3 regions of the Actinomadura sp. NEAU-AAG7 genome follow, and region 3 is predicted to be linked to each of the others. Evidence: riboswitches for the same ligand, from Rfam matches in the RefSeq annotation. Region 3 holds a riboswitch; each other region holds the start of a gene.

Region 1 (9,335 bases), on a different contig from region 3:
GCCAGGACGCGGCGATGACGTTGTCCTCGACGCCGACCGTGCCCCACTCGCGCTCGCCGTCCCCGGACTCGACGAGGACGCGGGTGCGCGCGTCGGTGCCGTGCGCCCCCTCCAGGATGCGGACCTTGTAGTCGACCAGCTCCAGCCGCGCCAGCTCGGGGTAGAGGCGGCCGAGCGCGACGCGCAGCGCGTTGTCGAGGGCGTTGACGGGGCCGTTGCCCTCGCCGGTGGCGATGATCCGCTCCCCCTTGGCGCGGAGCTTGACGGTGGCCTCGCTGACCATGGAGCCGTCGGGGCGGCGCTCGACGATCGACCGCCACGACTCGACCTCGAAGTGCCGCTGCCGGACACCGGTCAGCTCCTCGCGCAGCAGCAGCTCGAAGGAGGCGTCGGCGGCCTCGAAGGTGTAGCCGGTGGACTCCAGCTCCTTGACCTTGTCGACGACGGCCTTGGCCTTCTCGCCGGACAGGTCGTAGCCGAGCTCCTTGCCCTTCAGCTCGACCGAGGCGCGCCCGGCCATGCTGGAGACGAGCATCCGCATGTCGTTGCCGACGGCGGCCGGGTCGATGTGCTGGTAGAGGTCGGGGTCGACCTTGACGGCGGAGGCGTGCAGCCCGGCCTTGTGCGCGAACGCGGACACGCCCACGTAGGGCTGCTGCGAGCCGGGCGCGACGTTGGTGACCTCGGAGACCGCGTGCGCGATCCGGGTCATCTCGGCGAGCTGGGCGTCGCTGACCAGCGACATCCCCCGCTTGAGCTGGAGGTTGCCGACGACCGTGAACAGGTTGGCGTTGCCGCTGCGCTCGCCGTACCCGTTGGCGCAGCCCTGGACGTGGGTCGCCCCGGCGCGGACGGCGGCCAGCGTGTTCGCGACCGCGCAGCCGGAGTCGTCGTGGCAGTGGATCCCGGCCCGCACGCCGAGCGAGACGACGTCGTGGACGATCTCGGCCAGCTCGTCGGGGAGCATGCCGCCGTTGGTGTCGCAGAGCGCGACGACGTCCGCGCCGGCCTCGGCGGCGGTGCGGACGGCCTCCAGCGCGTAGTCGCGGTTGGCCCGGTAGCCGTCGAAGAAGTGCTCGGCGTCCAGGAAGACGCGTTGGCCCTCCGCACGCAGGTGGGAGACCGTGTCGCGGATCATCGCGAGGTTCTCCTCCAGGGTGGTGCGGAGGGCCAGCTCGACGTGCCTGTCGTGACTCTTGGCGACCAGGGTCACGACGGACGCGCCGGATTCGCGCAGGGCGGCGACCTGGGGGTCGTCGGCCGCCTGCACACCGGCCCGGCGGGTCGCGCCGAACGCGGTGAGCTGCGCGTGCCTCAGGTCGAGCTCGGTTCGAGCCCGCCTGAAGAACTCTGTGTCCTTCGGATTGGCACCCGGCCAGCCGCCCTCGATGAAGCCGATGCCCAGGTCGTCGAGGTGCCGTGCGATGGCGAGCTTGTCGGCCACGGAGAGGTTGAGCCCCTCCTGCTGCGAGCCGTCGCGCAGGGTGGTGTCGTAGACGTGGAATGCGTCGCCTTGCATGGTGTGGACCCCCAGGGACCAGCGCCAGGGCACAAAAAAGACCCCTCACGGACGTGAGAGGTCTGCGCGCCGGCGGTGTCCCGTTTAGATGCCGGCGCGCCAGCCGATAATCACGAAGCTGTGGCGCATGATGCGCCCAGTCTGCCACACCGTCCACAACGGACGCACATCCGTCTCACTTGCCGAGACGAATGTGCGTCCACCAGCGGATCAGGCGATCTTATGGACCCAGCCGTAGGGGTCGGGACGGGTGCCGTACTGGATGCCGATCAGCTCCTCGCGCAGCCGCATGGACACCTCCCCGGGCTCGCCGTCGCCGATCCGCCACTCCCGGTCGGAGCCCTTGACGTGGCCGACGGGGCTGATGATCGCGGCGGTGCCGCAGCCGAACACCTCGGTGATCTCGCCGGACGCGCAGCCCGCCTCCCACTCGTCCACGTTGATCTTGCCCTCCTCGGCCGGGATCCCGAGCCCGGGGGCCAGTCGCAGCATGGAGTCGCGGGTGATCCCGGCGAGGAGGGTGCCGGTGAGCGCGGGCGTGAGCAGCCGGGCGTTCGAGCCGGAGCCGTAGACGAACATGAGGTTCATCGAGCCGACCTCCTCGACCCAGCGGTGCTCCACCGCGTCGAGCCAGACGACCTGGTCGCAGCCGTGCTCGACGGCCTGGGCCTGGCCCGCGAACGACGCCGCGTAGTTGCCGCCGGTCTTGGCCTCGCCGGTGCCGCCCGGCGCGGCGCGCGTGTAGTCCTGCGACAGCCACACCGAGACCGGCTTGACGCCGCGCGGGTAGTACAGGCCGGACGGGGACGCGATGATCGTGAATAGGTAGTCGCTCGCCGGGCTGTTCACGCCGAGCGTGGGCGTGGTGGCGAACATGTTGGGCCGGATGTAGAGGCTGTGCCCCTCGGTGTCGGGCACCCACGCCTTGTCGGTGCCGACCAGCAGCTCGACCGCCCGGACGAACAGCTCCTCGGGGATCTGCGGCATCGCCATCCGCCGCGCCGACCGGTTCATCCGCGCGGCGTTCATGTAGGGGCGGAAGGTGACGATCGAGCCGTCCGGCTGCTTGTAGGCCTTGAGGCCCTCGAACAGCTCCTGGGCGTAGTGGAAGACGTGGCTGGCCGGGTCCATCGGGATCGGGCCGTAGGGCTGGAGGCGCGCGTCGTACCAGCCCCGGTCCGCGGAGTACCGGATGGTGATCATGTGGTCGGTGAAGTGCCGGCCGAAGCCCGGATCGGCCAGGACGCGCGCCCGCTCGTCCGCGGTGGCCGGGCGCTCGGTCAGCGTGATCTCGAAGTCCAGGGTGTCGCTCATCGCGGTTGTCCTCTCCCGGATCGCCGGTACGGCCCCGTTGCCGCCCCGACGTCTCTAGTCCTTATTGTCGTACTTCGTCTAGACCTACTCCTTCGCACGCGGCACGCCGAAATCCGGACGCGCCGCGAGGCGCGCCCGGAGTGTCCCTGGTCAGCCGGGGAGGCGCGCCCTAGCCGGCTACTCGCCCGGCGATGGCGTCGCCGATCTCGGTCGTCGAGCGCGCCCCGAGCGCGGCGCGCCCGGCGAGGTCGGCGGAGACGGCCCGCTCGACGCGGCGGGCGGCCTCGGCCGCGCCGACGTGGTCGAGCAGCATCGCGACGGACAGGATCGTCGCGGTCGGGTCGGCCTTGCCCTGCCCCGCGATGTCGGGCGCGCTGCCGTGCACCGGCTCGAACATCGACGGCGCGGTACCGGCCGGGTTGACGTTGCCGGACGCGGCGAGCCCGATGCCCCCGGCGATCGCGGCGCCGAGGTCGGTGATGATGTCGCCGAACAGGTTGTCGGTGACGATCACGTCGTAGCGCGCGGGCTGGCTGACGAAGAACATGGTGGCCGCGTCGACATGACAGTAGTCGGTGCTGACCTGCGGGTACTCCTCCGCCACGCGCGCCAGGACGCGCTGGTAGAGATCACCGGCGAACGTGAGGACGTTGTCCTTGTGGACGAGCGTGAGCTTGCGGCGCGGCCGGGACGCGGCGACCTCGAAGGCGTAGCGGATGACCCGCTCGACCCCGTGGGCGGTGTTGACGCTCTCCTGCGTCGCGACCTCGTGGGCGGTGCCCTTGCGCAGGACGCCGCCGACCCCGGTGTAGGGCCCCTCGGTGCCCTCGCGGACGACGACCATGTCGATGTCGTCCGGCGTGGCGCCCGCCAGCGGCGTCGCGACGCCCGGGAACAGCTTCACCGGGCGGAGGTTGACGTAGTGGTCGAGTTCGAACCGCGCCCGCAGCAGCAGGCCGCGCTCCAGCGTCCCGCTCGGCACGCTCGGGTCGCCGACGGCGCCGAGCAGGATGACCTCCTGGTCGCGCAGCTCCGCCAGCACCGAGTCGGGCAGCGTCTCGCCCGTCCGGTGCCAGCGCGCGGCGCCGAGGTCGTAGGAGGTCCGCTCGAACTTCAGGTCGCTGGAGGGGGCGACGGCGTCGAGGACCTTCAGCCCCTCGGCGACCACCTCGGGGCCGATCCCGTCACCGGGGATGACGGCCAGACGAATGCTGCGGGAAGCCATGGCGCGCACTCTACTGCAAACGTCTCATTGCTTGGGCTTCCATCTCAGATCTCGGGACGAACACGGTGCGACCAGGGCATGTCAGGCGCGGTGCGCGTCCGATGCCGATCGTTCGCGCCGACGCTTTCGGGGCCACACCGGTACAGCGTCCAGGCGACTTGACGCGTGGCGCCCCAAAAGGGGACGCTCTGTCCGACAAGTAAAGATTCGAGGCGACGGTGCGCAGGAACCTGGTGCGATTCCAGGACGGTCCCGCCACTGTGACCAGGGAGTCTCCCCCGCTTCACGACCACGGCCGCCCGCGCGGCTGGAAGGTCGGAGGGAGACGGCGATCTGGGAGTCAGGACACTGACCCGTCGTCCTCCCGCTACCGGGGCGAGTGAACCCCGTGAGGAGACCCGACATGGCCCAGCAAGCCGTCCCGTCCGCGAGCCCGGCCACGCCCGCGGCGCGGCCCGCGCCCCTTCCGCTGCGCGTCCCCGTCCGCGAGATCCTGCCCTGGGCGGTGCTCGCCGCCGTGCTGGGCGTCGTCCTGATCTACTTCGTCGGCGCGGAGCAGGGCGCCACCTCCCTGTTCGGCGGGACGTGGGTGCACGAGTTCACCCACGACGGCCGGCACCTGCTCGGCTTCCCCTGCCACTGAGCCGCGCGCATGATGAGATCTCTGCTGGTCCGCGGCATGCTCGTCGGAATCGCCGCGGCCGGTGCCGCGCTGCTCATCGCCTGGCTGTACGGCGAGCCGCAGGTCGGCCACGCCATCGCGTTCGAGGAGGCCAAGGCGCACGCCGCGCACGAGGGCCACGAACCGGAGGTCGTCAGCCGGGGCGTCCAGAAGACCGCCGGGCTGATCACGGCGATGGCCGTCTACGGGGTGGCGCTGGGCGGGCTGTTCTCGATCGCCTTCGCGTTCGCCTACGGACGGCTCGGCCGGCTCGGCGCGCGCGCCACGGCCGCGCTGGTCGCCCTCGCCGGGTTCGTGGCGGTCGAGCTCGTCCCGTTCCTGAAGTACCCGGCGACGCCCCCGGCGGTCGGCAACCCGGGCACCATCGGGAGCCGGACGGCGCTGTACTTCTGCATGGTCGCGCTCGGCATCCTCGCCACCACGGCGGCGGTGATCGTGTGCCGGCGGCTGGTGCCCCGGGTCGGCGTCTGGAACGCCGTCACCGCGTCCACCGCCGGGTTCGCCGTGGTGGTCGCGGTCGTCTACCGGGTCACGCCCCGGCCGGACGCGATCCCCGAGCACTTCCCGGCCACGGTCCTGTGGGACTTCCGGGTCGCCTCGCTCGGCGTCCAGCTCGTCCTGTGGGCGACGATCGGGCTGCTGTTCGGCTACCTGACCGAGCGGGCGTTCGCCCGCCATCCGTCCCGCGTCGCGGTCCCCGCGAACGCCTGAACCCCTGCCCGCCCCGTCGCGTCAGCGGCGGGGCAGCAGGGCGCAGTCCCCGCACATCTCCCCGCCGGGCGGCACCCGGTAGTAGAGGCAGCAGCTGCGCCGGACGAAGCCGCCCCCGACGAACCCGCCCGTGCCCGCCAGCGGCTCGCGGCCGAGCAGTTCCCGGACGAGCGCGGCGCGCCCCGGGTCGGGCGGGCCGACGTTGAGGCTCCCGGCGAGCGCGGACGCCGCGTTCCCCCACAGCAGGCCGTCGGCGAGGCCGGTGAACGTCAGCATCGTCTCGCGCAGGGGCCTGAGCTGCCCGTCCACGACCACTTCGACGAGGAGGCCGGCGGCCTGGGCGGTCCCGCCCGCCCGCCATCCCGCCGGGCGGGCGAGCCAGAGCGCGACGGGCGCACCGGGCGCCCACCGCCAGTGCAGCCCGGACAGGTCGGGGACGAGGCCGCGCGCCGCCGCCGCGGCCATCGGCGACCACAGCCGGGACGCGAGCCCCTGGAACAGGATCGACGCGGCCACGCGCCGCTCGGTGGTGCCGAGCCGCTCGGCGTACAGGTCGGTCAGCCCGATCAGCCGGTCGCGGTCCCGCTCGGGGAACGGCCGCCAGGTCGGGTCGGCGTCCTCGGCGGGGTCGGTGCCGATCTCGAAGTAGGGGCCGAGTCGCGCGACCGCGCGCAGCGCGTCCGCGACCTCGGCGGGATCGGCCTCGGCCGCGTCGTCGAGGGGCATCCGCCCACACTAACGCGACCAGGGACCGCCCCCGGATGGGGCGGTCCCTGGTCGGCGAGACGCCTATCGGGCCGGGTGGCCGCCGTTGTCGCGGCGGTCCAGGGCGGTCTGCAGGGCGCGGGCCGCCTCCTCCCGCTCGTCGTCGGCGGGGGCGGCGTTCATGGTGACGTCGTTCATCTCAGGTTCGCTCCGATTCGCTGGTCTGTCGTGCCGCGGTGGCCGCCGGTGAGACCCGTGGATCGCACGGTCCGGCGAGGATCGGACTCACGGCCAGGCGAAACCTCCGCAGCGGGTGCCGGCCTGCCGATGATCAGGCCCCGCTGCGGCAGCGAAGGATTACCACGAAGCGCCGCATGACTACCGCCACGGTACCCGCGATGACGCCCGCTGTCCCGACCTGTGGCAGAAAATCCCACATTCTGAGACGACCAGGCGACGGGGCAAGCCGTCGGAGGACCTCAGCCGTCACGCGAGCGCGTGACCTGAGCGGTGGGGCGACGCCGGAGGCGAGCCCACCGGGAAGATCGCGAAGCGATGCCGCGCTCGCCCAAGGGCGGTCAGCGTGCGAGCCGCCAGGCGAGCACGCCGGGCCGGGATCGCGACGAAACAGCCGCGCTCGCACGAGATCGCTCAGCGTACGGGCCCTCAGAGAGCACGCCGGGCCGGGATCGCGAGAAAACCGCGCTCGCATAAGACCGGTCAGGTGGGCGAACCGCTAGGCGAGCCCGCCTGGGCCGGGATTGAAGTCAACATGTCCGCGTCCGCACGATCGCGGCCCGAGGGGACGAGCCGCCAGGCAGGTCCCCTCGGGCCGTGATCTCACGAGTTCAGCTCAGCTCGACGCGGCGGCCCATGTCGGCGCCGACCTCGGCGGAGATGGCGTCGACGAGCTTGGGGGCGATGGCGGAGTCGACGGTGAGGGCGATCAGCGCGCGGCCGCCCTTGGCGTCGCGGCCGACCTGCATGCCGGCGATGTTGACCTGCTCGTCGCCGATCAGCTTGCCGACGGCGCCGACGATGCCGGGCCGGTCGACGTAGGAGAAGAACGCCATGTGCGCGGTCGGGACCAGCTCCATGTTGTAGCCGTTGATCTCGATGATCCGCTCGGCGTGCTTGGGGCCGGTGAGCGTGCCGGACACCGACACCACGGTGCCGTCGGACATCGTGCCGCGCACCTGCACGACGTTGCGCCAGTCGGGGCTGTCCTCGCTGGTGGTGAGGGTGACCTCGACGCCGCGGTCGCGGGCCAGCAGGGGCGCGTTGACGAAGGTCACGGCCTCCTCGGTCACGTCCACGAACACGCCCTTGAGCGCGGCCAGCTCCAGCACCTTGACGTCGTGCTCGGCGATCTCGCCGCGGACGACGACGTCGAGCCGGACGGGGACGCCGCCGGCGAGCGCGGTGAAGATCCGGCCGAGCTTCTCGGCGAGCGGCAGGCCGGGCTTGACGTCCTCGGCGACGGCGCCGCCCTGGACGTTCACCGCGTCCGGGACGAACTCGCCCGACAGGGCCAGCTTGACCGACCGCGCGACCTGCGTGCCCGCCTTCTCCTGCGCCTCGTGGGTGCTGGCGCCGAGGTGCGGGGTGACGACGACGGCGTCGTGGTGGAACAGCGGGCTCTCGGTGCACGGCTCGGTGCTGAACACGTCGATGCCAGCGCCGGCGACGCGGCCGTCCTTGAGCGCGAGGTCGAGCGCCTCCTCGTCGACGATCCCGCCGCGCGCGGCGTTGACGATCCGCACGTTCGGCTTGACCAGGTGCAGCTCGCGGTCGCCGATGAGGCCGAGGGTCTCGGGGGTCTTGGGCAGGTGGACGGTGATGAAGTCGCTCTCGGCGAGCAGCTCGTCGAGCGTGACGAGCCGGACGCCGAGCTGCGCCGCGCGGGCGGCCTGCACGTAGGGGTCGAACGCGATCACGTTCATGTCGAACGCGGCGAGGCGCTGGGCGACCAGGACGCCGATGCGGCCGAGGCCGAGGACGCCGACGGTCTTGCCCTGGAGCTCGACGCCGGTGTACTTGGAGCGCTTCCACTCGCCCTGCTTGAGCGCGGCGTGGCCCTGTGGCACGTTCCGCGCGGTGGCCAGCAGCAGCGCGAGCGCGTGCTCGGCGGCGGTGACGATGTTGGAGGTCGGGGCGTTGACGACCATGACGCCGGCCTTGGTGGCGGACTCCACGTCGACGTTGTCGAGGCCGACGCCGGCGCGGGCGACGACCCGGAGCCGCTTGGCGTTGCGGAAGACCTCGGCGGTGACCTTGGTCGCGCTGCGGACGATCAGCGCGTCGACGTCGGCGACGGCGGGCAGCAGGAGCGCCTTGTCGCTGCCGTCGACGTGACGGACCTCGAAATCGGACTCCAGCACGGCGATGCCGGCCGGGGAGAGCTCTTCTGCGACGAGGACGACGGGCTTGCTCAAAGGGAACAGTCCTTCGGAAGTCGGATGTGCGCCGGATGGGTGGGATTCTGCGCCCGGTGCGGATATGCGGAGTGCAGGTGAAGTCGCGAGTCACCTCGTCGTGCCCTCGCCCCCGCAGGCGAGTCTATCTCGCGCGGAACGCCGGGTCGGCGGCGGGCCGGGCGGCTCGCGGGTGACAGCGGCGTGACCGGGCGGTACCGGTTTGTCGCTGATGCCGCCTCCGCCGCAGGTCCCTGGCCTGGGCCGGTACGGCCGGCGCTCCGTCCCGGGCGCCGGTTCCCTAGGGTCTCTCTAGGGTTTCCCTAGGGACACCCCAGGGTGATCTAGGCCGCACTGGGTTTCGGCAAGGCGGTCAGCACGGCCGCGACGCGCTCGGCGTCGGCGACCCGGACGTGCGGGACGTCCACGAACACCCGCAGCGGCCCCGCCGGGAGCCCCAGCTCCTCGGCGACCTGGAGCTGCACGCCGCGCAGCGGGATGTAGGTCAGGTAGCCGGCGTAGACGTCCTGCGAGCGGAACATCCCGGTCATGATCAGCCGGTAGCCGCGGATGCGGAACGACAGCGCGGTCACGCAGGGCAGGCCCTCGGCGGGCTCGCCCGGCAGCGCCAGCGGGATCCACGCGCTCGTCGTCCACGGCCGGGCCCGCAGCAGGTCCACGACCCAGCCGAGCCGGTCCACGCCGTCCACGCCGCCCGCTCCGCCCAGCCCCGGGCCGCACAGCCCTGGTCCGCGCAGCCCCGGG
Region 2 (9,335 bases), on a different contig from region 3:
TGACCGCCGACGCGTCCTACACCCACGGCCACCACGGCAGCGTGCTCAGCTCGCACCAGTGGCGGACGGTCGAGAACTCCGCCGCCTACCTGATCGACCACCTGCGTCCCGGCCTCTCGGTGCTGGACGTCGGCTGCGGCCCCGGCACGATCACCGCCGGGTTCGCCCGCCGCGTCGCCCCCGGCCCGGTCACCGGCGCCGACGCGGCCGAGGCCGTCCTGGACGAGGCGCGCCGGAGCACCGAGGGCCTCGGCAACGTCGCCTTCACCGTCGCCGACGTCCACGCGCTGCGCTTCGCCGACGACACCTTCGACATCGTCCACGCGCACCAGGTGCTGCAGCACGTCGCCGACCCCGTGCTCGCCCTGCGCGAGATGCGGCGGGTCGCGAAGCCCGGCGGGATCGTCGCCGCCCGCGACGCCGACTTCGGCAGCATGGTCTGGTACCCCGACCCGCCCGGAATGGACTCCTGGCTGCCCGTCTACTACAAGGTGGCGCGCGGCAACGGCGGCGAGCCCGACGGCGGGCGCCGCCTGGTGTCCTGGGCGCGCGCGGCGGGGTTCACCGACGTCACCGCCTCCGCGTCGAGCTGGTGCTTCTCCACCCCGCGGGAGCGCGAGTGGTGGAGCGAGTCCTGGGGCGGGCGGCTGCGCGACTCCTCGGTCGCCGACAAGGCCGTCGCCGGAGGCCACGCCACCCGCGAGGAGCTGCGGCGCTTCTACGAGGGCTGGAAGGCGTGGGCCGCCGCCGAGGACGGCTGGTACTCCGTCACCCACGGCGAGATCATCTGCCGCGCCTGACCCCGGGGCTCACACCCGGGGCTCACATGGCCCACCGGCGGAAGCCGCCCTCGGAGTTGATGACCTGACCGGTGATCCAGCGGCCCTCGTCGGAGACCAGCCACCGCACCAGCCGCGCGACGTCGTCCGGCGCGCCCCACCGGCCGAACGGCAGCGCCCCGACGACCTTGGCGGTCAGCTCCTCGTCGGCCCAGCCGGTGTCCACCGGCCCCGGGTTGACGGTGTTGACCGTGATGCCCCGGTCGGCGAGCGCGTCGGCGAGCGTCAGCGTCATCTGCTGGATCGCGCCCTTGCTGATCGCGTACGGGATCTCCCGCCGCATCGGCCCGAGATGCTGGCCCGAGGTGAACAGCACGATCCGCCCGCCCGGCCGCGCGTCGTCGTGCACGGCCGCGAACTCCTGCGCGAGCAGCGCGCTGGCCCGCGCGTTCACCGCCCAGCACATGTCCAGCTCGGCGGCCGTCAGCTCGCCGAGCCCCTGCAGCGAGCTGCGCGCGTGGTTCGCGACGAGGACGTCGATCGCGCCGAACGTCTCCACCGCGTACTGGACGACGCGTCCGGGCGTCTCGGGCGCGGCGAAGTCGGCCGCGAGGTAGGCCAGCCGGGGGCCGGTCCCGCCGAGCGCCTCCAGCACCCCGTCGATCCCGGCGGGATCGGAGCCCCACGGCTGCTCGTCGTCGTGCGGCGTCCACGACTGCACCAGCACGCTCGCGCCCGCCGCGAGCAGGTCCCGGGCGATCGCGAACCCGATCCCCGCCCGCCGTCCCGCCCCCGTCACCACCGCCACGCGCCCGGCGAGGGGCCCGTCACCGTTGCTCCCCATGCCGCCAGGTTAGGGCCAGGACCCACCGGACATTTGTGTCAGCGGCCATGGCGCGCGCGGCGTGCCCGTGTCAGAACGGATCCGTGAGCTCCCCCAGCTTGTCGGTGAGGCGGAGGTTGTGCGAGTAGTCGACCGGCACGGTGATGACCGAGACCGCGTCGTCGGCGAGCGCCTTGCGCAGCGTCGGCAGCAGTTCGCCCGCCGAGCCGACCCGGTAGCCGCGCGCGCCGAAGCTCTCGGCGTACTTCACGAAGTCGGGGTTGCCGAACTTCACGTGCGAGCTCGTCCCCATGTCGAGGTCCATCTTCCACTCGATCAGCCCGTAGGCGGAGTCGTCCCAGATCAGGACGGTGATCGGGATGTTCTCGCGGACGGCGGTCTCCAGCTCCTGCGAGTTCATCAGGAACGCGCCGTCGCCGGTCGCCGCGAGCACCCGCCGGTCGGGGCGGGCGAGCTTGGCGGCGATCGCGCCCGGCACCGCGAACCCCATGGACGACAGCCCGTTCGACACCAGCAGCGTGTTCGGCTCGTAGGTCGGGTACATGCGCGCCATCCACATCTTCACCGCGCCGGTGTCGGCGAGCACGATGTCGTCGCGTCCCATGGCGGCGCGGACGTCGGCGACGATGCGGCGCGGCGAGAGCGGGAACCCGTCCTCGACCGCGCCCTCGGCCAGCTCCTCGCTCATCAGCCGGCGGATCTCGCGGCCCGTCCCGTTGACGTCGAAGCGGCGGTGGACGGCCTCGGCGAGCGCGTGCAGCGAGCGCGAGAGGTCGCCCTGGATGCCGACCTCGACCGGGTAGTGGTCGTCGACCTCGGCGGGGAACTGGTGGATGTGGATGATCTTCTTGTCGGCGGCCGGGTTGATCTTGACCGGGTCGAACTCCTGGAGTTCGTAGCCCACGGCGATCAGCACGTCCGCCTCGTCGAAGCCGAAGTTCACGTAGTCGTGCCGCATGAACCCGACGGCGCCGAGCGCGTGCCGGTGGTCGTCGGGGAACACGCCCTTGCCGTTGAACGTGGTCGCGACCGGCAGCCCGAGCAGCTCGGAGAAGTGCACGAGCGCCTCGCCCGCGCCCGCGCGGGCCGCGCCGTGCCCGGCGAGGATGATCGGCTGCCGGGCGAGCGCGATCACGTCCGCCGCCCGCGCGATCTGGGACGCCGACGGCTCCTGCGGGCGGACGACGTTGACCTTCAGCGGCTTGAGGTCGGCGGCGACCTTCGCGGACTCCACGTCCTCGGGGATCGCCAGGTACACCGCGCCGGGACGCTCGGTCTGCGCCGTCTTGAACGCCTTGCGCACCATCTCGGGCAGCGCCTCGGCCGTCGGCGCCAGCTCCGACCACTTGGTGATCGGGCGGAACAGGGACACGAGGTCGACGATCTGGTGCGACTCCTTGTAGATCCGGTCCAGCCCCACCTGCGCGGAGATCGCGACGACCGGGGTGCTGTTGGTGGTCGCGTCCGCGACGCCGAGTTGCAGGTTGATCGCGCCGGGCCCGAGCGTGGCCGAGGCGACCCCCGCCCGGCCGGTCAGCCGCCCGTAGATCTCGGCCATGAACGCCGCGCCCTGCTCGTGCCGGACGAGCACGTACCGGATGGAGGACTCGTTCAGCGCGTGGACGAAGTGGATGTTCTCCTCACCCGGGATGCCGAAGACGTACTCGACCCCCTCCGCCTCCAGGGTCCTGACGAGCAGCCGGGCCGCGTCCTGCTGCTCCGGCGCGCCCTCCGGGCCGTCCGCTCCGGACGCGGAAACCCCTTCCCCTGCGGATCCGGCTTCCCCTACGGGCGTGGTCTCCCGTACGGACGCGGCTTGCTCAGCGGACATCGTGTGCCCATCTCCACTCTCTGATCGCTATCCGGGAAGCCGGGTTTCCCGCTCCCCAAAGGGTCAGCCCCCGGCCCGTCCCTCCCATTCCTCTCCGCACTGTGCGATCCCTCACGTGCCATTTCGAGCGGGCCGAAAAGGGGCGGGCAGGCCGAGGGGCCGCGGCGTACGCCGCGGCCCCTCGGGTCGTGCTCGCTGCTGCTATGCCTCCCGGAGCGAGGTGAGCAGGGTCCGCCAGGCGGCCTGCGTCAGCACCAGCGCGGGCCCGGCGGGGTCCTTGGAGTCGCGGACCGCGCGCAGGTCACTGGCCAGGGTGGCCACCTCGACGCACTGGTCTCCGCTGCCGCTGTGGGACGACTTGCGCCAGCACGCTCCGGTGAGTTCGCGCTGCAGGTTGGTCACGGGCTGCTCCTTGCTGCCTCGGCGATGAGGTGCGCGGAATCCTCGGGGGACAGGGCCTCCGCCTCGATCCGATCGAAGCGGTCCCTATGTTTTGCTATTTCCTCGGCGCTCTCAAGGTAAACGTCGCCCATGGTGCCCTCGACGTAGGCGATATCGGGGTCCGCGGCGTTCGGATACGACAATATGGTGAAACGTCCGTCAAGGCCCGCATGCTCCTGCGCTGTATAAGGAAGTACCTGAACGCACACGGATGGGCGAGTTTCCGCGGCCAGGTTGAGCGCCTCCAACTGGGCGCGCATGACCTCGGGCCCGCCGATCTGCCGGTGCAGCACCGACTCATCGAAGATCACGTGCAGCTTCGGCGCGTTCTCGCGGTCCAGCAGCGCCTGCCGGATCGTGCGCGCGGAGATCCGCCGCTCGATCTCCTCCTGCGCGGGCAGCAGCCGCCCGGCGGTGATGACGGCGCGGGAGTACTGCTCGATCTGGAGCAGCCCGTGGATGAGCTGCGGATCCCAGGTGCGGATGTGCGACGCCTCGTCCTCCAGCGCGACGTAGCTGCCGGTGAAGACGTCCTGGTACGCGGTCCACCAGCCGCGCTGGCCCGCCTGCCGGGCGAGCGTGATGAGCGCGTCCCTGGCCGGGCTCGGGACCCCGTACAGGTCGAGGATGTCGGCGATGTCGCCGGGACGCGGCCGGGTCTGGCTCGTCTCCAGCCGGGACACGGTGGCCCGCGACCAGTCGAGCCGGTCCGCGACCTCCTGCAGGGTCAGCCGCTGCTCCTCGCGCAGCTTTCGCAGTTCCCGGGCCAGCCGGCGGCCACGAACCGTTGGTCGGTAGGTCATGAGAGTGGAGTCTCCCCACTCTGGCGCCGCCCCACAACGCGAATGGCGAACCCGGAGCCCCGGGCAGAGCAATCTCCTCAAGGCGGTTGCGAACGTGAGATTCTCACGGGAGTCTGGACGCTGTGACCAACCGGGGACTTAAAGTAACCGACGAAGGTCGCGCGTTCCCGAGCGCGTAGACCACGGGAGGACCCGTGAAGACCTCGCCCGACATCACCGGCGGCACCATCCCCGCGGCGCCGCCGTCCCGGACGCCCGCCGGCGCGAGACCCGGCCGGGCGTGGGCGCTGCCCCGCGGCCCCGGCTGCGCCGGGCACGCGCGCCGCGTCCTCGCCGGCGCGCTCGCCGCGGTGGGCGCGACCCGCGACGTGGTCGCCGACGCCCGGCTCATGGTCAGCGAGCTGGCCACCAACGCCTACCAGCACGCCGGCGACCACGGCCCGCACGAGCTATGGCTCGACCACGACGGCCTGGGGGAGGCCCGCTGCGCGGTCTTCGACGCCTACGCCGAGGCGTTCTCCGCCGCCCCCGCCGACGCGTTCGCCGATCCCCTCACCGACCCGCTCTCCGACACGCGGCTGCCCGGCTACTCCTGGACGTCCGGCGACTGCGGGCGGGGGCTCAGCATCGTCCGGGAGCTGTCGGAGGGCCGCTGGGGCATGCAGCGGGCGCTGTCGCGGCTCGGGCCGCCCGTCCGGGGCAAGGCCGTCTGGTTCGCGGTGCCCGCGCGCGGCCCCGGCGGCCCGTCCCTCCTCGGCACCTGACCCGCGCGGGGGGCGCCCGGCGGGCGCGATCCGCTCGGGTGTGCGATCCTGTGCCTTGCGACGGAAGCGGAGGAACCCGGTGCGAATCCGGGGCTGTCCCGCAACTGTGACCAGGGGAGTTCCCCCTCGCTCGCGCCACGGCCGCCCTCCGGGACGGCTGGAAGGCCGAGGGGGAGCCGTGATCCGGGAGCCAGGAGACTCCGGCCGTCGGACAGGAACCGCCACGGGCGTGGACACCCGAGGAAAGGACGACCAGGCATGCCCCCTGCCGAAGCGACGCCGCCCCGCGAGCGCGGCCGCGCCGCGCGCTACCCCTTCTCCGCCGTGGTCGGAATGGCCGACCTCAAGCTCGCGCTGCTGATCAACGCCGTGTCCCCGGGCGTCGGCGGCGTGCTGGTGCGCGGTGAGAAGGGCACCGCCAAGTCGACGATCGTCCGCGCGCTGGCCGCGCTGCTGCCGCCGGTCGCGGTCGCCGACGGCTGCCGGTTCTCCTGCGACCCGCGGGCGTCCGATCCGGGCTGCCCCGACGCCCCGCACGGCGGCGCCGGGCGGGAGCGGGCGGCGCGGCTGGTCGAGCTGCCGGTGGGCGCCTCGGAGGACCGGCTCACCGGGTCGCTGGACATCGAGCGCGCGCTGACCGAGGGCGTGAAGGCGTTCGAGCCGGGCCTGCTCGCGGCGGCGCACCGGGGCGTCCTGTACGTGGACGAGGTCAACCTGCTGCACGACCACCTGGTCGACCTGCTGCTGGACGCGGCGGCGATGGGCGAGTCCCATGTGGAGCGCGAGGGCGTGTCGGTGCGGCACGCGGCGCGGTTCCTGCTGGTCGGGACCATGAACCCGGAGGAGGGCGAGCTGCGCCCGCAGCTCCTCGATCGGTTCGGGCTGACGGTCGAGGTGGCCGCGACCCGCGATCCCGCCGAGCGCGCGGAGGTCGTCCGGCGGCGGCTGCGCTTCGAGGACGACCCGGAGGGCTTCGCCGCGGGCTGGGCCGGGGAGGAGGCCGCGCTGGCCGGGCGGATCGCCGCCGCCCGCGACCGGCTGCCCGGCGTCGAGCTGACCGACACGGCGCTCCGCCAGATCACGGCGGTGTGCGCCTCGTTCGAGGTGGACGGGCTGCGCGCCGACCTGGTCACGGCGCGGGCGGCGATCGCGCTGGCCGCCTGGCACGGCCGGGCCGCGGTCGACGCCGACGACGTGCGCACCGCCGCGCGCCTCGCCTTGCCGCACCGCCGCCGCCGCGACCCGTTCGACGCGCCCGGCCTCGACCGGCAGAAGCTCGACGAGGTCCTGGACGAGCACGGCGACCCCGACCCCGACCCCGAGCCGCCTGACGACGGCCCCGACGGTCCCGACGGATCGGGTGGGCCTGACGGGCCGGGCGGGGGCGCGCCCGGGGACGACCTCCCCCAGGAAGGCGGGGAGCCGTCGGAGCCGTCGGAGCCGTCCGTGGGGAGCGGCCAGGGACGGTCGTCGGACACCGAGCCCGCCCCGGCCGACGCCGCATACAGACCCCGCCTGTTCACCGTGCCCGGCGTGGGCGCGGGCGCTCCGGGACGCCGCTCCAAGGCGCGCAGCCCGTACGGACGCGTGTCCGGTGCCCGTCCGGGAGCGCGCGGGCTGCACCTCACCGCGACGCTCCGGGCCGCCGCACCGCACCAGGTCGCGCGCGGGCGCGCCGGCCGGGGGCTGGTCGTGACCCCGGACGACCTGAGGGAGGCGGTCCGGGACGGCCGCGAGGGCAACCTCGTGCTGTTCGTCGTGGACGCGAGCGGGTCGATGGCGGCGCGCAAGCGGATGCGCGCGGTCAAGGGCGCGGTGCTCAGCCTGCTCCTGGACGCCTACCAGCGGCGCGACAAGGTCGGGCTCATCACGTTCCGGGGCGCGGACGCGGAGCTGGCGCTGCCGCCGACGTCCTCGGTCGAGGCCGGGGCGCGGCGGCTGGAGCGGCTGCCGACCGGCGGCCGGACGCCGCTGTCGGCCGGCCTGCTGCGCGCCGCCGAGGTGCTGCGGGTGGAGCGGCTGCGCGACCCGGCCCGCCGTCCGCTGCTGGTCGTGGTCACCGACGGGCGCGCCACGCACGGACCGGACCCGGCCAGGACCGCGGGCCTGCTCGCGGGCGCGCTCGGCGGCGGGGCGTCGGTCGTCGTCGACTGCGAGTCGGGGCCGGTGCGGCTCGGGCTCGCGGGCGCGCTCGGCGCGCGGCTCGGCGCGGAGGTCGTGCACCTCGACCGGCTGGGCGCGGACGCGCTCGCCGGGGTCGTCCGGGACGCGCGGAGCGTCGCGTGAGTGTCGCGTGATTGTCATGGGCCACCGGATGAAGGGCGGGGACTGAGATGCCGCAGGGCAAGCCGGAGTACGTGCCGAAGGACGGGATGACGACGCGGGAGCGCCGCAACCGTCCGCTGGTGATGGTCCACACGGGGCCGGGCAAGGGCAAGTCGACCGCCGCGTTCGGGCTCGCGCTGCGGGCGTGGAACCAGGGCTGGCCGATCGGGGTGTTCCAGTTCGTCAAGTCGGCGAAGTGGCGCATCGGCGAGGAGAACGCGCTGCTCGCGCTGGGCCGCCTGCACGCCGAGACCGGCGAGGGCGGGCCGGTGTTCTGGACGAAGATGGGCGAGGGCTGGTCGTGGATCCAGCGGCCCGGCGCCGAGGCCGACCACGAGGCCGACGCGCGCGAGGGCTGGGAGCAGATCAAGCGCGACCTCGCCGCCGAGACCTACCGCCTCTACGTCCTGGACGAGTTCACCTACCCGATGAAGTGGGGCTGGGTCGATGTCGAGGACGTCGTCGCCGCGCTCCGCGACCGGCCCGGCAACCAGCACGTCGTGATCACCGGCCGGGACGCCGACCCGAGGCTGGTGGAGTTCGCCGACCTCGTCACCGAGATGGGCAAGGTCCGGCACCCGATGGACCGGGGCCAGAAGGGCCAGAAGGGCATCGAGTGGTGATCGGGTGGTGAGCGCGGTCCCGCGCATCGTCGTCGCCGCGCCCTCGTCGGGGAGCGGCAAGACGACCGTGGCGACCGGGCTGATGGCCGCGTTCACCGCGCGCGGCCTCGCGGTGTCCCCGCACAAGGTGGGCCCGGACTACATCGACCCCGGGTACCACGCGCTCGCCACGGGCCGCCCCGGGCGCAACCTCGATCCGTGGCTGACGTCCGAGGAGCTGGTCGTCCCGCTGTTCCTGCACGGCGCGGCGGGCGCTGGCCTCGCGGTCGTCGAGGGCGTGATGGGCCTGTACGACGGCGCCGCCGGGCCGGCGACGTCGGGCTCGCCGGGCGGCGGGGACTACGCGTCCACCGCGCACGTCGCGACGCTGCTGGACGCCCCGGTCGTGCTGGTCGTGGACGCCTCGGCGGCGGCCGGGCGCTCGGTCGCGGCGCTCGTGCACGGGTTCCGCTCGTTCGGGACGGCCCGGGTCGGCGGCGTGATCCTCAACCGGCTCGGCTCGGACGGGCACGAGCGGATGTGCCGCGACGCCGTCGAGGAGCTCGGGCTGCCGGTGCTGGGCGCGCTGCGGCGGCACGGGGACGCGGCGACGCCGTCCCGGCACCTGGGGCTCGTCCCGGCCGCCGAGCGGAGGCCGGACGCGGTGGAGAGCGTCCGCCGGATGGGCGAGATGGTCGCCTCGTCCTGCGACCTGGACGCGGTGCTGGCGCTGGCCCGCGACGTCCCCGCGCTGAACGCCGAGCCCTGGGACCCGGCCGCGGAGGTGGACCCGCCGCCGAGCGAGAGGCCGCGGATCGCCGTCGCCGGTGGGCCCGCGTTCACCTTCGGCTACGCGGAGAACGAGGAGCTGCTGGACGCGGCGGGCGCCGACGTCGTCCGGTTCGATCCGCTGCGGGACGAGGCGCTCCCCGAGGGGACGCGCGGT
Region 3 (9,335 bases):
CCGCGGCGCCGATGAGCCGGGCCGCCTTCAACGTGATCAGCTCGGGGTCGCCGGGGCCGAGCCCGACGCCGTACAGGTGTCCGGTCATCACTCTTCCTCGCTGGCGATGGCGTTGACCGCGGCGGCGGTCATGGCGCTGCCGCCCCGCCTCCCGCGCACGACCAGGTAGGGCAGACCCGACGCGGCCAGCGCCTCCTTCGACTCCGCCGCGCCGATGAACCCGACCGGGATCCCGAGCACCGCCGCCGGGACGCCCGCCCCGTCCCGGACCATCTCCAGCAGCCGGAACAGCGCCGTCGGCGCGTTGCCGACCGCCACCACCGACCCGGCGAGGCGGTCGCGCCACAGCTCCAGCGCGGCGGCGCTGCGGGTGGTGCCCAGCTCGCGCGCCAGTCCGGGGACGCGCGGGTCGCCGAGCGTGCAGACGACGTCATTGTCCTTCGGCAGCCGCCCGCGCGTCACCCCCGCGGCCACCATCATCGCGTCGCACAGGACGGGCCGCCCGTCCAGCAGCGCGGCGCGCGCCGCCGCGACGACGCCGGGCGCGTGGTCCAGGTCGTCCACCAGGTCCGTCATCCCGCACGCGTGGATCATCCGGACGGCGACCCGGGCGACGTCGGCGGGCAGCCCCGCGAGGTCCGCCTCCGCCCTGATGGTCGCGAACGACCGCCGGTAGATCTCCGCTCCGTCGCGGACGTAGTCGATCACTCGCTCCTCCGTGTCGCGGCGACGGCCGCCGCCGTCGCCGCCAGATCCTCCGGCCGTGCCCGCACCGCGTCGCCCAGCCGCACCTCGTACCTGCCCGGCCCCGCCACGACCGCCACATGCCGGTCGGCCGGTCGCCCGCACTGCCGCTCGCAGCCCGACCAGTGGACGGGCAGGCCGCCCTGTGCGCGGCGGGCGCGGGCCGCGTCGGCGCGGACGTCGGTCAGCGACCTGGCGCAGCCCGGCCGCCCGGCGCAGGAGGTCAGCCCCTCCCACTCCGGCGCGGTGACCAGGCCAGGGAAGTCTGGCATGTCCGGAAGGTCCGGAAGCACGACCCCCCGCCACGGCGTGACAATGATCTCCTCGACGCCGCGGAGCGGCGCGGGGTCGAGCCGTCCGAGCGGGACGAGGCCGGAGAACGCCCTCCGCCCGTCCCGCTGGGGGATCTCGCCGAGCGGCGTCCGTCGCGGCACCGCCGGAACCGGCACGGGCTCCTCGCGCCCGCCGGGCAGCGGCAGGCCGCCGGGCAGCTCGGCCACCCGCCACTCCTGCGTCCGGACGCGCAGGAACGCGCGCGCCGCGTCCAGCACGAGCCCGACCGCGTCCTCGGGGCGGACCCGGAGACCGCTGTCGGCACCGGCCAGGACGAGCGCCAGCCGGTCCGGGCCGAGCGCGTAGAGGCCGACGTCGCCGCGCATCGCGACCACGTCGCCGCGGCCGTCGTCGAGCGTGAACAGGAACCGCCCGGACAGCTCCGCCAACGCGGGATCGGCGCACAGCCCGGCGTCCAGCTCCGCGACGAGGGGGCGGACGTCGAGCAGCCCGGCGCCGTCCCGTCCGGTGAGCACGCTCGCGGCGATGTTGCGGACCCGCTCGTGCGTCGCGGACGGCAGCAGCCCCGCCGCGCGCAGCCGCGCCGCGAGGTCGCGTTCCGCCCCGTCCGCAAGCCCTCTGATCTGCACGTTCGCCCGCGAGGTCAGCTCAAGGAACCCGTCCCCGAGATCGGCGGCGGCGGCCGCGAGCACGGCGAGCCGCGCCCCGCTCACCGCCCCGCCGGGCAACCGGACCCGCGCGAGCCCTCCGTCGGCGGCGGCATGTACCCGCAGAGCCCCCGGACACCCGTCCGCCCCTGACCGCATGCCCGGATCCTAACCCCGCATCACCGCCGCCCCCCTCAGTGCTGGGCGGACGACGCGGAGGCGCACGACAGGGGACCGCCCCAGTCCGCCAAGTAGAGCCCGTCGACCACCCGGCCGAACGGGTCGACGCCGCCGAGACAGGCGTGCGGGGGCGGGTCGCGGAGGGCGGAGCGGAAGGTCAAAGTGAAACCCCTCTCCGGCGACTCCGTCCAGGTGACGCGCGTGCCCCTGCCCTCGGCGAAGGTGAAGTGGGCGGTCGCGGGCGGCGCGCCCCGCCTCATCGTGCCGTCGCCGGTCCGCCCGTCCGGCCGCATGACGGCGCCGGTCAGCCTCGACCCGTCCGGCGCGCGGAACAAGACACGCCCTGCCCGCAGGTCGGCCCCGCCGGCGCCGGTGTCGAGCGCCCGGACGGTGGCGTGCTCGATGACGGTCCCGACCTCCCCGTAGCGCGCTTCCTCCCGCTTCCCGCCCACGTCACCGAGGGTGTAGCCGACGGTACGGCTGTCGGCCGCCCAGATGATCTCACCGAGCACCGTCCCGCCGGACGCGCCCCACGTGCGGCGCCGCCCCGAACCGAGGTCGAGCACGGTGAGCGCCGATCGCGGCGGATCCGCCGGCCGCGGCCTCGCGCCGCACGCGGCGGAGGCGAAGGCGAGACGGCGCCCGTCGGGACTCATCGCGAGACCCGCCACCAACCCCGGAACCGCGCCGCCCCGCACCGGTTCGAGCCCGGTCACGTGCCCGGCGCGGGTCAACCGGAAGCGGTGCAGGCGCGTCTCGCACCCCGATGACGAGGCCGCGACGAACGCTCCTCCCGGCCCCGCGATGATCTCCCTCGCCGCACCGGTGGACGGGGGCGGCCGCTCGACGTCGGCCACCCGCGTGCGGTGATCGGCCGTGAACGCGTCCACCCGGACCCACGGACCGGAGCCGCGAACCGCCGACTCCACGTTGACCCGGCCCACGGTCACCATGAACAACGGCGCCCGCTCACCGCCGTACGGGCCACGCTCCACCCGAAGCGCCACCCCGCCGACAGACGCGGCGACCAGCACGGCCAGCACCGCCGGGGCCGCCCAGCGGCGTAACCGCCAGGACGCCGGTTCCCTTTCCTGGATCTCCACCATCCGATGATCATGCCGTTTCCGGGCGGTGCGCCGTGCTCGTTCGCCGTACTCGTCCCGCGACGGGTTAAGGTGAGCCTGGCGACGTGTGGAGGAAGCCGGTGCGAATCCGGCGCGGTCCCGCCACTGTCACCGGGGAGCGGACCCCAGCGAAGGCCACCGTGCGAGCGGGAAGGCCGGGGCGAGCGCCGATCCGGGAGCCAGGAGACTCCGGTCGCCGCCGTTTCAGCCTGCGATTCGGGGCGAGGACCCCGGGTGAGGACGCGATCCGCCGTGATCTTGCTGCTGTCCACCTCGGACACCGACCTGCTCAGTGCGCGTGCCAGTGGCGCGGACTTCCGGCTCGCCAACCCGGCGCGCACCGGGGTGGACGACCTCCCGGGCCTCGTCGAGGGCGTCGACCTCGTCGTCGTGCGGCTCCTCGGGGGGCGGCGCGCCTGGGAGGAGGGGCTGGACGCCCTGCTCGCCGGGCCGCGCCCGGTGGTGGTGCTGAGCGGGGAGCAGTCCCCCGACGCCGAGCTGATGGGGCTGTCGACCGTCCCGGCGGGCGTCAGCGCGGAGGCGCACGCCTACCTCGCCTACGGCGGGCCCGGGAACCTCGCGGAGCTGTTCCGGTTCCTCTCCGACACCGTCCTGCTGACGGGGTTCGGTTTCGGCCCGCCCACCGCGACGCCCACCTGGGGTGTGCTGGAACGCGATAGCGCCGGGCGGGACGGTGCCCCCGTCGTCGGCGTCCTGTACTACCGCGCCCACCACCTCGCGGGGAACACAGCGTTCGTCGAGGCGCTGTGCGAGGCGATCGAGGACGCGGGCGGGCGGGCCCTCCCGGTGTTCTGCGCGTCGCTGCGGACGGCCGAGGCCGACCTGCTGGAGACCCTCGGACGCGCCGACGCGCTCGTCGTCACCGTCCTCGCGGCGGGCGGGACGCGGCCGGCCACGGCGGGCGCGGGCGGCGACGACGAGGCGTGGGACGTGGGGGCGCTCGCCGGTCTGGACGTGCCGATCCTGCAAGGGCTGTGCCTCACCGGGGAACGGACCGCGTGGCAGGAGAGCGACGACGGGCTGTCCCCGCTGGACACGGCCACGCAGGTCGCCGTGCCCGAGTTCGACGGGCGGATCATCACGGTCCCGTTCTCGTTCAAGGAGACCGACGAGGACGGGCTCAGCGTCTACGTCGCCGACCCCGAGCGCGCGGCGCGGGTCGCGGGGATCGCCGTCCGGCACGCGGCGCTGCGGCATGTCCCGGCCGGGGAGAAGCGGGTCGCGCTGATGCTGTCGGCCTACCCGACCAAGCACGCGCGCATCGGCAACGCGGTCGGGCTGGACACGCCCGCCAGCGTCGTCGCGCTGCTCGACGCGATGCGCGGGCGCGGCTACGACGTCGGCGACGACCTGCCCGGCGAGGGCGACGCGCTCATGCACGCGCTGATCGCGGCGGGCGGGCAGGACCCCGACTGGCTGACCGAGGCGCAGCTCACCGGCAACCCCGTCCGCATCCCGGCGGGCAGGTACACGGCCTGGTACGCGACGCTCCCGGAGGATCTGCGCGCGGGCGTCGAACGGCAGTGGGGCCCGCCGCCCGGCGAGCTGTTCGTCGACGACTCGGGCGGCGAACCGGAGATCGTGCTCGCGGCGCTGCGGTCGGGGAACGTGGTGCTGATCGTCCAGCCGCCGCGCGGGTTCGGCGAGAACCCGGTCGCGATCTACCACGACCCGGACCTGCCGCCCAGCCACCACTACCTGGCCGCCTACCGGTGGATCGCCGACGAGTTCGGCGCGCACGCGGTCGTCCACGTCGGCAAGCACGGCAACCTGGAGTGGCTGCCCGGCAAGTCCGCCGGGATGTCGGCCTCGTGCGGCCCGGACGCGGCGATCGGCGACCTGCCGCTGATCTACCCGTTCCTCGTGAACGACCCCGGCGAGGGGACGCAGGCCAAGCGGCGCGCGCACGCGACGCTGGTCGACCATTTGATCCCGCCGATGGCGCGCGCGGAGAGCTACGGCGACATCGCCCGGCTCGAACAGCTCCTGGACGAGCACGCCAACATCGCCGCGCTGGACCCGGCGAAGCTCCCGGCGATCCGCGCGCAGATCTGGACGCTGATCCAGGCGGCGCGGCTCGACCACGACCTCGGCCTGGACGACCGCCCGCACGACGCGGAGTTCGACGACTTCCTCCTGCACGTGGACGGCTGGCTGTGCGAGGTGAAGGACGTCCAGATCCGCGACGGGCTGCACGTGCTCGGCGCCGCGCCCGAGGGCGACACGCGCGTCGACCTGGTGCTGGCGATGCTGCGGGCCCGGCAGATGTGGGGCGGGTCGGTGTCGCTGCCCGGCCTGCGCGAGGCCCTCGGGCTGGACGTGGACAGCACGGTCCGGCAGGACGTCGACGCCATCGAGGAGCGGGCGCGGGCGCTGGTCGCCGCGATGGAGGAACGCGGCTGGGACCCGTCGGCGGCCGGGGAGCTCGCGGACGGGCAGGTCGCGGAGATCCTGCGGTTCGCCGCGTCCGAGATCGTGCCCCGGCTCGCCCGCACGGCCGACGAGATCGGGAACGTGCTGCACGCGCTGGAGGGCGGCTACGTCCCGGCCGGGCCGAGCGGCTCGCCGCTGCGCGGGCTCGTCAACGTCCTGCCGACGGGGCGGAACTTCTACTCGGTCGACCCGAAGGCCGTCCCGAGCCGCCTCGCCTACGAGACCGGCCGCGCGATGGCCGACTCGCTGCTCGCCCGCTACCGCGAGGACACCGGCGAGTGGCCGCGCTCGGTCGGCCTGTCGGTGTGGGGCACCAGCGCGATGCGCACCTCCGGCGACGACATCGCCGAGGTGCTCGCGCTGCTCGGCGTCCGGCCGGTGTGGGACGAGGCGTCCCGCCGCGTGACCGGCCTGGAGCCCGTCCCGCTGGAGGAGCTGGGCCGCCCGCGCGTCGATGTCACGATCCGGATCAGCGGGTTCTTCCGCGACGCGTTCCCGCACGCGGTGACCATGCTCGATGATGCCGTCCGGCTCGCGGCGGGCCTGGACGAGCCCGACGAGGACAACCACGTCCGCGCCCACGTCCGCGCCGACCGGGAGGCGCACGGCGACGAGCGGCGCGCGACCCTGCGGGTGTTCGGGTCGCGGCCCGGCGCGTACGGGGCGGGGATCCTCCCGCTGATCGACAGCCGCAACTGGCGCGACGACTCCGACCTCGCGGAGGTGTACGCGGTGTGGGGCGGCTACGCCTACGGCCGCGGCCTCGACGGCGTGCCCGCGCGCGGCGACATGGAGAACGCCTACCGGCGGATCAGCGTGGCGGCCAAGAACACCGACACGCGCGAGCACGACATCGCCGACTCCGACGACTACTTCCAGTACCACGGCGGCATGATCGCGACCGTGCGGGCGCTCACCGGCAAGGCGCCGAGGGCCTACATCGGCGACAGCACCCGACCCGACGCCGTCCGCACCCGCACGCTGGACGAGGAGACGTCCCGGGTGTTCCGCGCCCGCGTCGTCAACCCGCGCTGGCTGGCGGCGATGCGCCGGCACGGCTACAAGGGCGCGTTCGAGCTGGCCGCGACCGTCGACTACCTGTTCGGCTACGACGCGACCGCCGGGGTCGTCGCCGACTGGATGTATGAGAAGCTCGCGCACACCTACGCGCTGGACGAGGAGAACCAGAGGTTCTTCAACGAGTCCAACCCGTGGGCCCTGCACGGCATCACCGAGCGCCTGCTGGAGGCGGCCGACCGGGGCATGTGGGAGCACCCCGACCAGGACACCCTGGACGCCCTCAAGCGCCTCTACCTCGAAGTCGAGGGCGACCTCGAAGAGGACTGACCGCCCGCGTCAGCCCATGTAGGCGGCGATCGTGCGCTCCGCGCAGGCGCGGGCGAGCGCGGCGTCGCCGTCGGCGGCGGCGTGGGCCTCGCCCCACGCGGCCCCGCTGAGCCGCATGAACTCCTTGCCCTCGGCGGTTCCGGGCCAGTCCGTCCCGATCGGGAGCGGGGCCCCGCCCGACGCCAGGTGCAGCGCCAGGCCGAGGACGCTGAGGTCCCAGCCGATGCCGACGGCGCCGGGGCCGAACTCCTCCCAGCGGTCGTCCACGTGGGCGATGTGCTCCAGCTCGAACCGCGTCCGGCCGCCCGGCTCGGGCGCCAGCCGCACCTCGATCCAGCTCACCTGGCCGCCGAACTCCCAGGTCGCGGCGAACCCCTTGGGCGGGTCGCAGCGCTCGATCGTCCCGCCCGCGTTGCCGTCGAGCTGGTAGCGGCCGCCGAGCCGCAGCTCGCCCGAGACGGGCAGGAACCAGCGCGGGATGCGCTCGGCGTTGGTGCAGGCGTCCCACACCTCCTCGACGGCGGCGTCGTAGCTCTGGCTGACCGTGGCGGTGCGGGCGGTGCCCGCCTCCAGCACCCGGTCGCCGACCCGGCGCCGAACGGCGTTGATCTGCTCGGTCACTTCGATCATCATTCGCTCCCTGGTGGTCGTCGCGCGCGCCTGCCCCGGGCCAGTTCGGTCCCGAGCGCGTCCAGGCGCGGGGCCCAGTACCGGCGGAAGCGGTCGAGCCAGGCGTCGACCTCCCGCAGCGGCGCCGCGTCGACCGCGTAGAGGCGGCGCGTGCCCTCGGCGCGCACCACCGCGAACCCCGCCTCGCGCAGCACCCGCAGGTGCTGCGACACGGCGGGCTGCGAGATCCCGAACTCCTCCTGGATGACCGCCGACACCTCGCCCGAGGAGCGCTCGCCGTCCGCGAGCACCTCCAGGATCCGGCGCCTGACCGGGTCGCCCAGCACATCGAAGGCGTGCACGGCGACCAAGGTACAGCGTCTGCTTATATAAGTCACGTCTGAAATTAGGAGGCCCCGGACGGCCGTCGCGTAGGCGTGGAAGCTCGGGCCGGGGATCTTCTCGATCCGGCGGGAGGTGCGGCCCCGCCGGCAGCCACGCGAGCTCGCGGAACCGGTCGGCGCCGCGCAGGTCGGAGACGAACGGGAAGGTGCCGCTCCGCTCCCCCACCGCGGCCGCCGCCGGGCACGCGGGCCCTGGACGTCGCGGCGGCCTCGGCCGTCCACCGCGAGGCCCGGCACGCGGCCGGGGCCTCACCGTGGACCTCTAGCCCCCGCCCGCCAGCAGTTCCGCGAAGGGGACCGGGTCCTCGTAGGGGTCGCTCTTGGCGGCGGCGGGACGGGCCTCGATCAGGGCGGCCAGCTCCGCGCCCGCGCGGGCGATCCGGTCGGCGAGGTCGCTCTGGGCGGCGCCCGCGCCCCAGTCCTCGGGCGCCGCGTACACGGCGGTCGGGACGGGGGCGGCGCGCAGGTAGGCGAACAGCGGGCGCATCGCGTGGTCGATCGCGAGCGAGTGCCGCGCGGTGCCGCCGGTCGCGCCGAGCAGCACCGGCCTCCCCTCCAGCGCGCCCGGTTCGAGGACGTCGAAGAACGTCTTGAACAGGCCGCTGTAGGTGGCGTTGAAGACGGGCGTGACGGCGATCAGGCCGTCCGCGCCGGTCACGGCCTCGACGGCGGAACGGAACGGCCCCGACGGGAAGCCGGTGAGCGCCGCGTCGACGATCGCGTGCGCGTGGTCGCGCAGCTCGACGTGCTCGACGGGGAGGTCGCGGCCGAGCGCGGCGGTGGTCGCGGCGGCGAGCCGGTCGGCGAGCAGGCGGGTGGACGAGGGCTGCCCGAGCCCGGCGGAGACGACGGCGAGCCCGCTCATCGGACGGCCTCCTCACCGGTCCGCTTCGCGGCGGCCAGGGACGCGTGCGTCGGCGCGGTCGCCGGGACGTGCGCCGGACGCAGCGCCTCGAACTCCTTGCGCAGCACCGGCACGACCTCCTCACCCAGCATGTCGACCTGCTCCAGGACGGTCTTCAGCGGCAGGCCCGCGTGGTCGATCAGGAAGAGCTGCCGCTGGTAGTCGCCGAAGTAGTCGCGGAACGTCAGCGTCTTCTCGATCACCTGCTCCGGGCTGCCCACCGTCAGCGGCGTCTCGGCGGTGAACTCCTCCAGCGAGGGCCCGTGCCCGTACACCGGCGCGTTGTCGAAGTAGGGGCGGAACTCCCGGACGGCGTCCTGCGAGTTGCGCCGCATGAACACCTGCCCGCCCAGGCCCACGATCGCCTGGTCGGCGGCGCCGTGCCCGTAGTGCTCGTAGCGGCGCCGGTAGAGCGCGATGAGGCGCTGGAAGTGCTCCTTCGGCCAGAAGATGTGGTTGGCGAAGAAGCCGTCGCCGTAGTAGGCGGCCTGCTCGGCGATCTCGGGGCTGCGGATCGAGCCGTGCCAGACGAAGGGCGGCACGCCGTCCAGCGGGCGCGGCGTCGAGGTGAACGCCTGGAGCGGGGTGCGGTGCTCACCCTGCCAGTCGACGACGTCCTCGCGCCAGA

What was found. A riboswitch is a leader RNA that binds a small molecule or an ion and turns the genes downstream of it on or off. The one in region 3 is predicted to bind cobalamin.
Region 1: linked by a shared signal. The riboswitch ahead of KLI87_RS36590 (CbtB domain-containing protein) and the one ahead of cobN (cobaltochelatase subunit CobN) in region 3 are both predicted to bind cobalamin.
Region 2: linked by a shared signal. The riboswitch ahead of KLI87_RS11135 (putative cobaltochelatase) and the one ahead of cobN (cobaltochelatase subunit CobN) in region 3 are both predicted to bind cobalamin.

The regions. Positions count from the first base shown of each region.
Region 1 covers NZ_JAHFZY010000011.1:51,432-60,766, reverse strand. The annotation lists gene cimA (citramalate synthase) at 1-1,519, opposite strand, end outside; gene KLI87_RS36600 (branched-chain amino acid aminotransferase) at 1,730-2,833, opposite strand; gene KLI87_RS36595 (3-isopropylmalate dehydrogenase) at 3,003-4,058, opposite strand; cobalamin riboswitch at 4,258-4,431, shown strand; gene KLI87_RS36590 (CbtB domain-containing protein) at 4,462-4,701, shown strand; gene KLI87_RS36585 (CbtA family protein) at 4,711-5,451, shown strand; gene KLI87_RS36580 ((2Fe-2S)-binding protein) at 5,473-6,177, opposite strand; gene serA (phosphoglycerate dehydrogenase) at 7,005-8,591, opposite strand; gene KLI87_RS36570 (hypothetical protein) at 8,915-9,335, opposite strand, start outside.
Region 2 covers NZ_JAHFZY010000002.1:385,050-394,384, reverse strand. The annotation lists gene KLI87_RS11165 (methyltransferase domain-containing protein) at 1-800, shown strand, start outside; gene KLI87_RS11160 (SDR family oxidoreductase) at 823-1,623, opposite strand; gene KLI87_RS11155 (acetolactate synthase large subunit) at 1,694-3,454, opposite strand; gene KLI87_RS11150 (DUF397 domain-containing protein) at 3,656-3,856, opposite strand; gene KLI87_RS11145 (helix-turn-helix transcriptional regulator) at 3,853-4,698, opposite strand; gene KLI87_RS11140 (ATP-binding protein) at 4,893-5,462, shown strand; cobalamin riboswitch at 5,532-5,663, shown strand; gene KLI87_RS11135 (putative cobaltochelatase) at 5,721-7,748, shown strand; gene cobO (cob(I)yrinic acid a,c-diamide adenosyltransferase) at 7,796-8,410, shown strand; gene KLI87_RS11125 (cobyrinate a,c-diamide synthase) at 8,418-9,335, shown strand, end outside.
Region 3 covers NZ_JAHFZY010000007.1:438,775-448,109, forward strand. The annotation lists gene KLI87_RS31395 (precorrin-2 C(20)-methyltransferase) at 1-88, opposite strand, end outside; gene KLI87_RS31400 (precorrin-8X methylmutase) at 88-708, opposite strand; gene KLI87_RS31405 (precorrin-3B synthase) at 705-1,844, opposite strand; gene KLI87_RS31410 (hypothetical protein) at 1,880-2,971, opposite strand; cobalamin riboswitch at 3,060-3,179, shown strand; gene cobN (cobaltochelatase subunit CobN) at 3,224-6,790, shown strand; gene KLI87_RS31420 (SRPBCC family protein) at 6,800-7,423, opposite strand; gene KLI87_RS31425 (helix-turn-helix transcriptional regulator) at 7,420-7,761, opposite strand; gene KLI87_RS31430 (FMN reductase) at 8,066-8,668, opposite strand; gene KLI87_RS31435 (LLM class flavin-dependent oxidoreductase) at 8,665-9,335, opposite strand, start outside.